Regions from separate parts of the Streptomyces sp. NPDC038707 genome, predicted to be linked through region 1. Evidence: riboswitches for the same ligand, from Rfam matches in the RefSeq annotation. Region 1 holds a riboswitch; the other holds the start of a gene.

What was found. A riboswitch is a leader RNA that binds a small molecule or an ion and turns the genes downstream of it on or off. The one in region 1 is predicted to bind cyclic di-AMP.
Positions count from the first base shown of each region.
Region 2: another riboswitch for cyclic di-AMP. It lies ahead of AB0E62_RS02655 (M23 family metallopeptidase); the one in region 1 lies ahead of AB0E62_RS22470 (M23 family metallopeptidase).

Region 1 covers NZ_JBEZUP010000016.1:59,747-66,983, reverse strand. The annotation lists gene AB0E62_RS22485 (DNA topoisomerase IV subunit A) at 1-212, opposite strand, end outside; gene AB0E62_RS22480 (pitrilysin family protein) at 541-1,944, shown strand; gene AB0E62_RS22475 (pitrilysin family protein) at 1,941-3,329, shown strand; cyclic di-AMP (ydaO/yuaA leader) riboswitch at 3,556-3,708, shown strand; gene AB0E62_RS22470 (M23 family metallopeptidase) at 3,721-4,467, shown strand; gene AB0E62_RS22465 (GntR family transcriptional regulator) at 4,664-5,350, shown strand; gene AB0E62_RS22460 (HPr family phosphocarrier protein) at 5,556-5,837, opposite strand; gene AB0E62_RS22455 (GNAT family N-acetyltransferase) at 6,014-7,237, shown strand, end outside.
Region 2 covers NZ_JBEZUP010000002.1:17,956-25,192, reverse strand. The annotation lists gene AB0E62_RS02670 (MarR family transcriptional regulator) at 1-290, opposite strand, end outside; gene AB0E62_RS02665 (dihydrofolate reductase family protein) at 386-1,519, shown strand; tRNA gene AB0E62_RS02660 (tRNA-Met) at 1,620-1,693, opposite strand; cyclic di-AMP (ydaO/yuaA leader) riboswitch at 2,015-2,185, shown strand; gene AB0E62_RS02655 (M23 family metallopeptidase) at 2,193-3,260, shown strand; gene AB0E62_RS02650 (aldo/keto reductase) at 3,402-4,346, shown strand; gene AB0E62_RS02645 (PrsW family intramembrane metalloprotease) at 4,401-5,696, opposite strand; gene trmB (tRNA (guanosine(46)-N7)-methyltransferase TrmB) at 5,787-6,602, opposite strand; gene lhgO (L-2-hydroxyglutarate oxidase) at 6,929-7,237, opposite strand, start outside.

The DNA of each region.
Region 1 (7,237 bases):
TCGGGGCGCAGGCCCATCTCGTTCATCTGGTAGACGATCCGGCGGTGCACCGGTTTCAGGCCGTCACGGGCGTCCGGCAGGGCGCGCGAGTAGATGACCGAGTACGCGTATTCGAGGTAGGAGCCACGCATCTCGTCCACGACGTCGATGTCGAGGATCCTCTCCTCGAACGAATCGTCGGGCGGCGGGGTCTTCGTGCTGCGGCGGGCCATCGCTGCCTGGCTCCTTCTGATCTGGTCGCTCGCCTACGGGGCGCTCTTGTGCTGAAGCGTTTGACGGATCTGACGCCGACCATTGTGGACCGAGGCACTGACAACCCGTGCACGGCCCGGAGCCGCGGGCCCGGGCCGGCGCCGGGGAGCGACTCGCCCCCGGCGCGGGAGAACCGTCCGTCCGGGGGTCCGGGGCAGGCTACGCGATCCGCTGTCGGCGTACGTCCGCGGGAACTTCGCGAAGGCCCCGCACGCTTTGCATACAGTGGCAGGAACGGCAGCACAACCGCGGTTTCCATCAACCGCCTCCGCTCGCGAAGGGACGTACATGCCCATGGGTCACACGACCACAGCCGAGGCAGGCTCCGGGGGCCTGACAGCGACCGAGCACCGCCTGGCCAACGGTCTGCGCGTGGTGCTCTCCGAGGACCACCTGACCCCGGTGGCGGCGGTCTGCCTCTGGTACGACGTCGGCTCCCGCCACGAAGTCAAGGGGCGTACCGGCCTGGCTCACCTTTTCGAGCATCTGATGTTCCAGGGCTCCGCCCAGGTCAAGGGCAACGGCCACTTCGAACTGGTGCAGGGCGCCGGCGGCTCGCTGAACGGCACCACCAGCTTCGAGCGCACCAACTACTTCGAGACCATGCCCGCCCACCAGCTGGAGCTGGCGCTCTGGCTGGAGGCCGACCGCATGGGTTCGCTGCTGGCCGCCCTGGACGAGGAGTCCATGGAGAACCAGCGGGACGTCGTCAAGAACGAGCGCCGCCAGCGGTACGACAATGTGCCCTACGGCACCGCCTTCGAGAAGCTGACCGCCCTCTCGTACCCGGAGGGCCACCCGTACCACCACACGCCGATCGGCTCGATGGCGGACCTGGACGCGGCCACCCTGGAGGACGCCCGCCAGTTCTTCCGCACCTACTACGCGCCGAACAACGCGGTGCTCTCCGTGGTCGGCGACATCGACCCCGAGCAGACCCTCGCCTGGATCGAGAAGTACTTCGGGTCGATCCCGTCCCACGACGGCAAGCCCGCGCCCCGCGACGGCTCCCTCCCGGACGTCATCGGCGAGCAGAAGCGCGAGGTCCTCGTGGAGGAGGTTCCGGCGCGCGCCCTGATGGCCGCCTACCGGCTCCCGCACGACGGCACGCGCGCGTGCGACGCGGCCGACCTCGCGCTGACCATCCTCGGCGGCGGCGAGTCCTCCCGCCTGTACAACCGCCTGGTGCGCCGCGACCGTACGGCCGTCGCCGCGGGCTTCGGCCTGCTGCGCCTGGCCGGCGCGCCCTCCATGGGCTGGCTGGACGTGAAGACCTCCGGTGACGTCGAGGTGCCGGTCATCGAGACCGCCATCGACGAGGAGCTGGCCCGGTTCGCCGAAGAGGGCCCCACCCCCGAGGAGATGGAGCGCGCCCAGGCCCAGCTGGAGCGCGAGTGGCTGGACCGGCTCGGCACGGTCGCCGGCCGCGCCGACGAACTGTGCCGGTACGCCGTCCTGTTCGGCGACCCGCAGCTCGCCCTGACCGCCGTCCGGCGCGTCCTGGAGGTCACCCCCGGGGAGGTCCGGGAAGTGGCCGCGGCCCGCCTGCGGCCGGACAACCGCGCGGTCCTGGTCTACGAGCCGAAGTCCCCGCAGGCCGCCCCGGACGCCGATGTCCCCGAGGACCCGGAGCAGGAAGCGACCGTAGAGGCGGGCCGCGACGAGACCGAGAACGAGGAGACGGCCAAGTGACCGAGCTCGCCACCATGGAGTTCCACCCCCAGCCGCAGCCCGGCGAGGCCAGGCCCTGGGCGTTTCCGGCCCCCGAGCGCACCGCGCTCGACAACGGCCTGACCGTGCTGCGCTGCCACCGCCCCGGCCAGCAGGTCGTCGCCGTCGAGGTGCTGCTGGACGCGCCGCTGGACGCCGAGCCGGCCGGCCTGGACGGCGTCGCCACGATCATGGCGCGGGCCTTCTCCGAGGGCACCGACCGGCACTCCGCCGAGGAGTTCGCCGCCGAGCTGGAGCGCGCGGGCGCCACCCTGGACGCGCACGCCGACCACCCCGGGCTCCGGCTCAGCCTGGAGGTCCCTGCCTCCCGCCTGGCCAAGGGCCTCGGCCTGCTCGCCGACGCGCTGCGCGCGCCCGCCTTCGCCCCGGGCGAGGTCGAGCGCCTCGTCCGCAACCGCCTGGACGAGATCCCGCACGAGCTGGCCAACCCGTCCCGCCGGGCCGCCAAGGAACTCTCCAAGGAGCTGTTCCCGGCGACCTCGCGCATGTCCCGGCCGCGCCAGGGCACCGAGGAGACCGTCGAGAAGATCGACGCGGCGGCCGTACGCGCCTTCTACGACCGTCACGTGCGGCCCGCCACGGCCACCCTGGTCGTCGTCGGCGACCTGACCGGCACCGACCTGGACGCGCTGCTCGGCGACACCCTGGGCGCCTGGACCGGCACCCCCGGCGAACCGCGCCCGGTGCCCCCGGTGACCGCCGACGACACCGGGCGCGTGGTCATCGTGGACCGGCCCGGTGCCGTACAGACGCAGCTGCTCATCGGCCGGATCGGCCCCGACCGGCACGACCGGGTGTGGCCCGCCCAGGTGCTCGGCACGTACTGCCTCGGCGGCACCCTCACCTCCCGCCTGGACCGCGTGCTGCGCGAGGAGAAGGGCTACACCTACGGCGTGCGCTCCTTCGGGCAGGTCCTCAGGTCCGCGCCGGACGGCACGGGCGCGGCGATGCTGGCCATCAGCGGCTCCGTGGACACGCCGAACACCGGCCCGGCGCTGGACGACCTGTGGAAGGTGCTGCGCACTGTCGCGGCGGAGGGCCTGACCGACGCCGAGCGGGACGTCGCCGTGCAGAACCTCGTCGGCGTGGCGCCGCTGAAGTACGAGACCGCGGCGGCCGTCGCGAGCACGCTGGCCGACCAGGTCGAGCAGCACCTGCCCGACGACTTCCAGGCGACGCTGTACCGGCAGCTGGCGGCCACGGGCACGGTGGAGGCCACCGCGGCCGTGGTGAACGCCTTCCCGGTGGACCGCCTGGTGACCGTCCTCGTCGGCGACGCCGCCCAGATCAAGGCACCGGTCGAGGAGCTCGGCATCGGTGAGGTGACCGTGGTGTCGGCCGAGTAACGGCCCGGCACGTCCGGCGCACGCGCGCGTGGGGCCCTGACGGTCACGAGCCGTCAGGGCCCCACGCTGTTCCACTCGGTCCCTCAGATGCCCGTTTTGGGGCGGAGGTTGCCTGTCTGACCTGTGGGATGCGCTACAAAAACCCGGATCCGTTTGAGGATCGAAAGCGGGCCGCCGTAGCGTCGTCCGGGCTGTTCGTCAGGCAGTGCGCCGCACCCGCGGCACCGGACAGCCATCGCCGAGTCCCCGTACGGCGCGAGCCAGGGGAGCCGGGGACCCACCGTCCCTGGGGTGAATCGGGCGCCCGCGAGGGGGCCCGTAGGAGACCTTCCTGCTCCGAACCCGTCAGCTAACCCGGTAGGCGAGAGGGAAGGAAAGGACCAGCCACTCCATGGCGTTCATGTGCGCCACCGGGAAGCACCGCAAGCCCGGCCGGGTCAAGCGCACCACCGCTCAGGCGGCCGGCGTCGCGGCCCTGACCACCACCGGTGTCATCGGCACCCTCGCCGCCTCTCCGGCGCTCGCCGCCGGCAGCCCCGTGGACCAGACCGGCCTCACCCCGGTCCTCGCCGCCACCGAGGACGTCGCCGCGCAGATCGACGCGCAGGCCACCGCCCAGCAGCAGGCCGCCGACCGCAAGGCGGCCGAGGAGGCCGCGGAGAAGGCGGCCGCCGAGCGGGCCGAGGAGGAACGGGTCCGCGCCGCGCGCGAGGCCGAGCGCCGCAGGCTGAACACCTTCGTCGCCCCCATCGCGCACTCGTACGTCTCCACGGCCTACCAGGCGTCCAGCTCGCTGTGGTCCTCCGGTTCGCACACCGGCATCGACTTCCACGCGGCCGCCGGCACCACCGTGCACGCGGTGGGCTCCGGCACGGTCGTCGCCACCGGCTGGGGCGGCGCCTACGGCAACCAGATCGTGATCCGGATGGCCGACGGCATGTACACGCAGTACGGGCACCTGTCGTCCATCGGCGTCACGGTGGGCCAGAAGGTGGAGCCGGGCCAGCAGATCGGTCTGTCCGGCGCCACGGGCAACGTCACCGGCCCGCACCTCCACTTCGAGGCGCGCACGAGCCCGGACTACGGCTCCGACATCGACCCCGTCGCCTATCTCCGCGGGCACGGCGTGCACATCTGACGCTCCGCGCGTTCCCTGGCGGCCCCGGCTCACCGAGCCGGGGCTTTCGCCGTTTTTCACGGTGTCCGCCGGACCCGTTGTCCAAAAAATATCCATGGATTACCGCCCCCCGTCGGAAATTCCGGTGCATTGGAATAGAGTCGCGGAACAGGCGTCCAGTGTCGGCGTTTCACGGGGATTAAGGCGGAGGTCGGTCATGCGTATTCCGGCGCACTCGGTGTGCACCGCTGTCCGGGACGACATCGTCGCGGGTGTCTACGAGCGCGGCAGCCGGCTCACCGAGGAAGTCCTGGCCCGTCGCTACGGCGTCTCGCGTGTCCCCGTCCGCGAGGCGCTGCGCACCCTGGAGGCCGAGGGGTTCGTGGTGACGCGCCGGCACGCGGGCGCGTGCGTGGCCGAGCCGACCGAGCAGGAGGCCGCCGACGTGCTGGAGATGCGGACGCTGCTGGAGCCGCTGGGCGCCGCGCGGGCCGCCCAGCGGCGCACGGAGGCCCACCTGAAGGTGCTGCGCGGCCTGGTCCGGCTGGGCCAGGAGCGGGCCCGGAAGGGCAACAGCGAGGATCTGCGCTCGCTCGGCGGCTGGTTCCACGAGACGCTCGCCCAGGCCTGCGGCAGCCCCTCGCTGACCTCGATGCTGACCCAGCTGCGGCACAAGATCGCCTGGATGTACGCGGTGGAGGCCCCGGTGAGCCCGGTGGAGACCTGGGTGGAGCACGGCGCGATCGTGGACGCGGTGGCGCGCGGGGACGGCGAACGCGCGCGGGCGCTGACCGCCCTGCACACCGAGCGCGCGACGGGCGCGCACCGGCTCCGCTTCTCCGGCACCGGGGAGCGTGTGAGGACTTCGCAACACCCCGTAAACATGTCGGGCCTACGGCATTAACACGCGCGCCGTATACAAAGAAGGGTTATTCGGTGGCGGGTGTTTTCCGCTGCCCTTTTTGCGGTGCCGGAATTTCCGCTCGCGGATGTCCGGCAGGTGCGGTCGCCGGAACGGACGGCCCGCCCGGAATTCGGCGGAGTGCGAGGGGTCGCGAAAACGCGGAAGCCGCGCCGTCCGGTGCGGACGGCGCGGCTTCCCGGTCTGCTCAGACGGTCTCGGGCAGCTCCTCCAGGCCCTCGGAGACCAGCTTGGCCAGACGGTCCAGGGCGGCGTCGGCGCCCTCGGCGTCGGAGGCGAGGACGATCTCCTCGCCACCCTGGGCGCCCAGGCCCAGGACGGCCAGCATCGAGGCCGCGTTGACGGGGTTGCCCCCGGCCTTGGCGATCGTCACCGGGACGCCTGTGGCCGTGGCGGCTCGGACGAAGAGAGAAGCGGGGCGGGCGTGGAGGCCCTCGGCCCAGCCGACGTTGACGCGGCGCTCAGCCATGTGTTGCTGCCCTTCAGTGCTCAGGTTGTCTAGACCAGTTTCCCATATCGTGAAGCGTGCCCGGAGCGGGCCCGCGGGACCGCCCCGGCGCGAGGCCGGACCGCGGCCTCGGTCCGGCGTTCGCCCCCATAGACTGCCTCGCGCCGTTGTCGTACGCGAGCCTTACTCTGGGGCCCATGCAGACCTCGGCGGACCGGCAGGACCGGCACCAGTACCCCGCCCACTGGGAGGCGGACGTGGTGCTGCGCGACGGCGGCACCGCGCGCATCAGGCCCATCACCGTCGATGACGCCGACCGCCTGGTCAGTTTCTACGAGCAGGTCTCGGACGAGTCGAAGTACTACCGCTTCTTCGCGCCGTACCCCCGCCTGTCCGCCAAGGACGTCCACCGCTTCACGCACCACGACTTCGTGGACCGGGTGGGGCTCGCGGCCACCATCGGCGGCGAGTTCATCGCCACCGTACGCTACGACCGCATCGGCGCCGACGGCCTGCCCGCCTCCGCGCCCGCCGAGGAGGCCGAGGTCGCCTTCCTGGTGCAGGACGCCCACCAGGGCCGCGGGGTCGCCTCCGCGCTCCTGGAGCACATCGCGGCCGTCGCGCGCGAGCGCGGCATCCGCCGCTTCGCCGCCGAGGTGCTGCCCGCCAACACCAAGATGATCAAGGTGTTCACGGACGCCGGCTACACCCAGAAGCGCAGCTTCGAGGACGGCGTCGTACGCCTGGAGCTGGACCTCGAACCCACCGACCGCTCCGTGGCCGTGCAGCACGCCCGGGAACAGCGCGCCGAGGCCCGCTCGGTACGACGGCTGCTCGCGCCCGGCTCGGTCGCGGTCATCGGCGTCGGCCGCGCCCCCGGCGGGGTGGGCCGCGGCATCCTCGGCAACATCCGCGAGGCCGGCTACCCGGGCCCGCTGCACGCCGTGAACAAGGCCTTCCCCGACGGCCTCGAGGAGATCGACGGGGTGCCCGCACACCGCTCGGTGCGCGACATCGGCGGGCACGTGGACCTCGCCGTCGTCGCCGTACCGGCCGAGCACGTGCCCGCCGTGGTCGCCGAGTGCGGTGAACACGGCGTCCAGGGGCTGGTCGTGGTCTCCGCCGGGTACGCCGAGAGCGGACCCGAGGGGCGCGAACGGCAGCGCGCGCTCGTGCGGGCGGCGCGCGCGTACGGCATGCGGCTCATCGGCCCCAACGCCTTCGGAATCATCAACACCGCCGGGAACGTGCGGCTGAACGCCTCGCTCGCCCCCGAACCGCCGCGCCCCGGCCGCATCGGACTCTTCGCCCAGTCCGGCGCCATCGGTATCGCCCTGCTGTCCCGGCTGCACCGGCGCGGGGGAGGGGTGACCGGGGTCACCGGCGTCTCCACGTTCGTGTCCGCGGGCAACCGCGCGGAC
Region 2 (7,237 bases), on a different contig from region 1:
GCGCGCCTGTCCGTGGCGCAGTTCTCCCGGCGCACCAGGCCGTCCCGCTCCAGCCGGTTCACCGCGTACGTCAGCCGGCTCCGGGTGATCTTCAGCGTCTCGGCGAGGTCGGTCATGCGCAGCCGCCGGCCGGGGGCGTCGGAGAGGTTGGCCAGCACCGAGTAGAACAGGTGCGGCATGCCGCCCTCCTGCTGGAGCTGCCGGTCGATCGCGTCCTCCAGGAGGCGGGAGGCGGCCATGTAGGCGCGCCAGGCGCGCTGCTCCTCGGGCGTCAGCCAGCGGGTCGTCATGCCGCCAGTGTAAGTTTGTTTAAAACTTGAACCAAGCCGTCCGTGGTCCGCCTCACCGCCGGCTCCGCCCGCCCGCCCCGGAGGAAAGAGCGCCGATGCCCCTGCCGTACGTGTTGCTGTCCGCCGCCGTCTCCCTCGACGGCTGCCTGGACGACACCGGTCCCGAACGGCTGCTGCTGTCCGGCCCGGCCGACTTCGACCGGGTCGACGGGGTCCGGGCCGGTGCCGACGCCGTCCTGGTCGGCGCCGGCACGATCCGCGCCGACAACCCCCGCCTGCTGGTCCGCTCGGCCGAGCGGCGCGCGGCCCGGCGTGCGGAGGGCCGCCCGGAGCACCCGCTGAAGGTCGCCGTCACCGGCTCAGGCGATCTCGACCCGGCGGCGCGGTTCTGGCACACCGGCGGCGACAAGCTCGTCTGTACGACCGACCAGGGCGCCGTACGGGCCACCCGCCTCCTCGGGGACACCGCCGACGTCGTCCCGCTCGGTCCCGCCCTGGACTGGCGGGTCCTGCTGGAGCACCTGTACGACGCGCGCGGGGTGCGGCGCCTGTTGGTCGAGGGCGGCGGCACGGTGCACACCCAGCTTCTCCAGCAGGGCCTGGCCGACGAGCTCCAGCTCGTCCTCGCCCCGCTGCTGGTCGGTGACCCGGCGGCCCCGCGGCTGTTCGGCCCGGGCGCCTACCCGGGCGGACGGCTGCGGCTGCTGGACACCCGCCGGATCGAGGACGTCGTCCTGATGCGCTACGCGCCCACGGCTCCCGGGACCGGTACGGCCGCCACCGCCGCCGACCGCCACTGGCTGCGCACCGCCTGTGAACTGGCGGCCCTGTGCCCGCCCTCGCGGACGGCGTTCAGCGTGGGTGCGGTCGTGGTCGCCGCCGACGGCACGGAGCTGGCCCGGGGGTACTCGCGCGAGGGCGGCGACCCGGTGGTGCACGCGGAGGAGGCGGCGCTCGCGAAGACCGGCCCGGACGACCCGCGGCTGCCCGGCGCCACGGTGTACTCCAGCCTGGAGCCGTGCGCCCGCCGCGCCTCCCGGCCGGCGCCCTGTGCGGAGCTGATCCTGCGGGCGGGGGTGCGCCGGGTGGTCACCGCCTGGCGGGAGCCCGACACCTTCGTGGCGGCGGCGGACGGCACGGGGGTGCTGACGGCGGCGGGCGCCCGGGTCGTCGTCCTGCCGGAGCTGGAGGACCTCGCGAAGGCGCCGAACGGGCATCTGCCGGGCTGAGCCGGACCGGGCGCCCGGGGCACCGGGGCACCGGGGGCACCGGGGGCGCACATACACCCAGGGCCCGGAATCCTTGGGATTCCGGGCCCTGGGCCTTCAGTAGCGGGGACAGGATTTGAACCTGCGACCTCTGGGTTATGAGCCCAGCGAGCTACCGAGCTGCTCCACCCCGCGTCGTTGTGACTCCAGTGTACGTCATCCGCGGGATGGTTCGCACACCGGTTTCGGCGGGCCCCCGGCCGGGCGGGCACAAGAGTCACGCAAGGTGATCGGGTGAGCGCAGTCCGCATAACATCTGAGTCACCATCAAAATCGCGAGTGACTGCTGACCGTTTCTGAGTGTCGATCACTTTGCCCGACTTGACGGGATAGTTGCTGATAACTCCACCGGTAAAAACGTTAATGATCAAGGGGACCGGCTTGGAAAGTGACTGTCAGGTCTATTAACGTTCGATAACGCAGCGCGGTCGTCCCAGCCGTCACAAGAGGCGGCTCCGTGCGCACGCGCCGAATCCCGCGAGGGAACCGGGGAACCACCACTTTGGGGTGAATCACGCGGATACCCGCCGTGTACTCACGCGAGTCCACGACCGGTATACGCGCGTAGGAGACCTTCCTGCTCCGAACCCGTCAGCTAACCCGGTAGGCGGAGGAAGGAAAGGAGCGCGCCCGCGTGGCGTCCAACCGGCCTGGCCCCGAAGCCCCGTCCATACCGGCACAGCCCGAGAGCGAGCCCGAGGTCTTCGGCTTCGGTGCCTACCGTGCCGACGAGGGCCCGTGGGAGGAGTGGAACCCCACCGAGGACTCCGTCGCCCCGGTCCGCGGCCGGCACCGGGTCGCCAAGCAGCGCGGCGGCTTCGCCCGCAGCTCCACCGTCCTCGGCGTCGGTGTCATGGCCGCGGTCGGCGCGGGCGGCATGGCCAGCGCCGACGACGGCAAGGCGCCCGTCTCCCTCTCCATGCCGGACCTGCCCTCGGTCGGCTCCCTCCTCCACGACGGTTCCGACGACGACCGGCCCGCCGAGGCCGCCGCGGCCACCACGCTCGCCACCGTCGCCGTGACCTCCGACACCGGCCAGGACAGCGCCGACGCGGGCGAGGTGCTGCGCAACCGGATCATGGCGCAGGCCGAGCAGCAGCAGGGCCAGGCCGACAGCAAGGCCGCCGCCGCCGCGCTCGCCGCCGCCGAGAAGCAGACCGCCGCGGCCGCCGCCCAGGCCGAGCAGCAGGCCGCCGCCCAGGCCGCCGCCGCCAAGGAGAAGGCGGAGGCCCAGGCGGAGAAGGCGGAAGCCGAGGCGAAGAAGGCGGCGGAGGAGAAGCGGCTGGCCGCGCTGGCCCGGCAGTACGCGCTGCCCACCTCCTCGTACACGATCACCTCGACGTTCGGGCAGGCCGGCTCGATGTGGTCCTCCGGCCACCACACCGGCCTCGACTTCGCCGCCCCCACCGGCACCCTGATCAAGGCCGTGCACAGCGGCACGATCACCGAGGCGGGCTGGGCCGGCGCGTACGGCTACCGCACCGTCCTGACCCTGGACGACGGCACCGAGCTGTGGTTCTGCCACCAGTCCTCGGTCAATGTCACGGCCGGTCAGAAGGTCGCCACCGGTGAGGTCATCGGCCGTGTCGGCGCCACCGGCAACGTCACCGGCCCGCACCTGCACTTCGAGGTCCACCCCGGCGGCTCCCCCACCGGCATCGACCCGATGGCATGGCTGCGCGACAAGGGCCTCACCCCCTGACGACCAGGGGCCTCACCCCTCACGACGAGGGGCCTCACCCCTCACGACGAGGGCCCTCACCCTGACGGCTCATCCCAGGAAAGCGGGAATCCGGCGCCGGCGGCGGGATGCGATCAGCCTCCGCCGGTGTTGGCATGACGTATGACGTCACTTCGTAAGCTCGGCTCCTCCGACCTGGAAGTCTTCCCGCTCTCCCTGGGCGGCAACGTCTTCGGCTGGACCGCCGACGAGCAGACCTCCTTCGCCGTCCTCGACGCCTACACCGCGGCCGGCGGCAACTTCGTCGACACCGCAGACGTGTACTCGGCCTGGGTCGACGGCAACAAGGGCGGCGAGTCCGAGACCATCCTCGGCAAGTGGCTGAAGGCCCGCGGCAACCGCTCCGACGTGGTCGTCGCGACCAAGGTCAGCCAGCACCCCGAGTTCCAGGGCCTGTCCGCCGCCAACATCAAGGCCGCCGCCGACGCCTCGCTGCGCCGCCTGGGCACCGACTACATCGACCTCTACTACACCCACTTCGACCAGCCCGAGGTGCCGGTCGAGGAGATCATCGGCGCGCTGGACGAGCTGGTGAAGGCCGGCAAGGTCCGGCACATCGCCGCCTCCAACATCAGCGCCGAGCGCCTGCGCGCGTCCCTGGAGTTCTCCGACCGCGAGGGCCTCGCCCGCTACGTCGCCGTCCAGCCGCACTACAACCTGGTCTCCCGCGACACCTACGAGGGCCCGCTCCAGGCGGTCGCCGCCGCCGAGGGCCTGTCCGCGGTTCCGTACTTCGCGCTGGCCTCGGGCTTCCTGACCGGCAAGTACCGGCCCGGCGCGACGGTGGACAGCGCCCGCGCCGACCGGGTCCAGGACTACGTGGCCTCCGAGCGCGGGCAGCGGGTGCTGGCCGCCCTGGACGAGGTCGCCGCCGCCCACGAGGCCCCGGTCGCCACGGTCGCCCTGGCCTGGCTGGCCGCCCAGCCGACGGTCACCGCCCCCATCGCCTCCGCCCGCACCCCGGAGCAGCTTCCCGCCCTGCTCGGCGTGGCGGAGCTGAAGCTGACCGACGCGGAGGTCGCGCAGCTGACGGAGGCCTCGGCCTAGTCCGCCGTCACGGCGGCGCGGCCCGGCGGCGCCGTCCGCACGGGTGCCCCGCGGTCAGGTCCGGTACGGGTCGTACGGGGCGTACGTCACCGCCGGGTATCCGTACGGCGCCGCCGGCCGGTACACCGGGGCCGGCGCGGCGGCCCGGCTCGCGTACTCCAGCGCCGGCCGGGCCACGTGCCGCCGCCGCCACAGCTCCTCCAGCAGCTCCCGCTCCCGCACGGTGAAGTCCGCCCCGGCCCTGCCCGCGCGCCCGCGCCACCGCAGGAAGGCGAGCGAGGTGGCGTAGCCCTCGTAGCGGGCCACCTCGCGGGCCGCGGGGCGGCCGTGGTGGTGCCGGGCGTAGTCCCGGGCCATCCGGCGCGCCCGCATCGACCCGAGCGCGAACGGCTCGCCCGGCCCCAGCCACCCGGCCAGCACATACGCCGGGAGCTCCGCCCGCACGGTGCGCAGCTCCCGCTGCCGGGTCCAGACCGCGAGCCAGGTCACCAGCCCGAACGCGGGCACCATGAAGCCGCCGTAGACGGCGAAGAACCCGTACTGACCGAAGGTGGCCGAGCCGTTCCAGAAGGCGTGCATGCCCATCGCGAGCAGCAGTCCGCCCGCCGGCAGCAGGATCCGCCGGACGGGCCGGCGCTCGCCGGACAGCGCGGCGATGCCGAAGCCGATGCCGGTCAGCACGGTGAACAGGGGGTGCGCGAACGGGGACATCACGATGCGCACGAAGAACGTCGCCGCGGTGACGGAGGCGATGCCCCGGTCGCCGGTGAGCTGGTCGGTCCCGAAGGCCGTACCGAGGTAGAGGATGTTCTCGGTGAACGCGAAGCCGGTGGCGGTGGTCCCCGCTATCACCACGCCGTCCACGATCCCGGTGAAGTCGCGTCTGCGGAACAGGAAGACCAGCAGGACGGCGGCGGCCTTCGCGGACTCCTCCACGACCGGCGCTATCACCGTGGCGCCGAGGGTGTCGGCGCTCGCCGGGTCGGCGGTGGAGGTGGCGATCCACTCGGTGGCGAAGCTGTTGGCCACGATGGCGATCAGCGCGGCCGCGCAGGCTCCCCAGGCGAAGGAGAACACCAGGTTCCGCCAGGGGCCCGGCTCCACCCGGTCCAGCCACCGGAAGGCGGCGATCAGCCAGGGCACCGGCAGCACGGCCAGCCCGAGCCCGACGAGGAACCCGTCCGTGCCGGTCTGCCGCCGCACCAGCGCGAGGATGACCAGCCCGGACAGCGCCAGCAGCGTGCTCGGCGCCCCGTACCGCACCCACCTGCGCTGCCACCAGTGCGGGTGGCGGAGCCCGCCCTCGCCGGGGCTCGGGGGGCGGGTCGGGAACGGGGGACTGGTGGCCACGGCATCGACCCTAACGGTGACGGGACGAGGGGCTGATCGGATTATCGGCCTGGACGGCGGGTGGTCCGTGGTCCGTGGCCTTCCGGTCGGCTATCCGTCCTGGCGGTGCGGTACGCGTCGGAACAGCAGGTCGTTCACGACGTGTCCCTTGTCCAGTCCCTGCCCCTCGAAACGGGTCAGCGGCCGGAACTCCGGGCGCGGCGCGAAACCGCCGTCCGGCTGCGTGTTCTCGAAGTCGGGGTGCGCGGTGAGCACGTCCAGCATCTGCTCGGCGTACGGCTCCCAGTCCGTGGCGCAGTGCAGCAGCGCGCCGGGCTTCAGCCGGGTGGCGGCGAGCGTCAGGAACTCCGGCTGGATGAGCCGCCGCTTGTGGTGCCGCTTCTTGGGCCAGGGGTCGGGGAAGTAGACGCGCAGCCCGTCCAGCGCGTCCGGGCGGAGCATCTCCCGCAGCAGGATGATCGCGTCGCCGTTGCCCACCCGGACGTTGGTGAGGCCGCCGCGCTCGGCGAGGCCCAGCAGGTTGCCCTGGCCCGGGGTGTGCACGTCGACGGCGAGGATGTTGGTGTCCGGGTCGCCCGCGGCCATCCGCGCGGTGGCCTCGCCCATCCCGAAGCCGATCTCCAGGACCACGGGGCGGTCGTTGCCGAACAGCTCGGCCGGGTCGATCACCCGCTGTCCGTCGATGTCCAGCCCCCACTGGGGCCACAGCCGCCGCAGGGCGTCGGCCTGTCCGGCCGTCACCCGGCTGCGGCGCGGCTGGAAACTCCGGATCCGCCGCTCGAAGTGCGAACCGGCGGGGTCCGCCTTGGGCCCGCCCGGGAAGCGCGGTTCCCCCTTGGCCCGGACGGGCCGGACGGGGTCACCGGGTGCGGGCGGGGCGGCGGGGGAGTTCAGGGAGTCAGACACAGTAAGCCCAATTTTACGGGTCCGGTTCCGCGGGGCCGGTGGGTCCGGTTCGACGGGTGTGGTGGGTCGGGTGCTGCGGCCTGGTTTCTTCGGGGCTCGTGCCACGGTTCTGGTTCTGTGGGTCCTGTCCTGTCCTGTCCGGTCCGGCTGGTTCTGGTCCGGCTCCGTGGATCTGGTGGGGCCGGGGCGACGGGCACGGTGGGTCCGGTTCCGCGGGCCCGGTCCGGTTCCGCAGGCCCCGGTCTACGCGGCCGGTTCCGCGGGCCCGGTCCGGTCCGGTCCCGCCGGTCCGGTTGCCAGGGGTCGGTTCCGCCGGTCCGGGCGGGTCACTCCGGGGCCCGGAGCATGTCCAGGGCCCGGCGCCCGATCTCGCGGCCGATGGGCAGGGAGGCGGTGGCCGCGGGGGAGGGGGCGTTCAGGACGTGCACGGCCCGCACTCCCTCCCGGATCAGGAAGTCGTCCACCAGCGTTCCGTCCCGCAGCACCGCCTGCGCCCGCACCCCGGCCGGGGCAGGCACCAGGTCCCCGGCGTCCGCACCGGGCAGCAGCCGGCGCACCGCCGCCAGGAACGCCCCCTTGGACACCGAGCGGCGCACCTCGCCCGCCCCGTACCGCCAGTGCCGCCGGGCGATCGT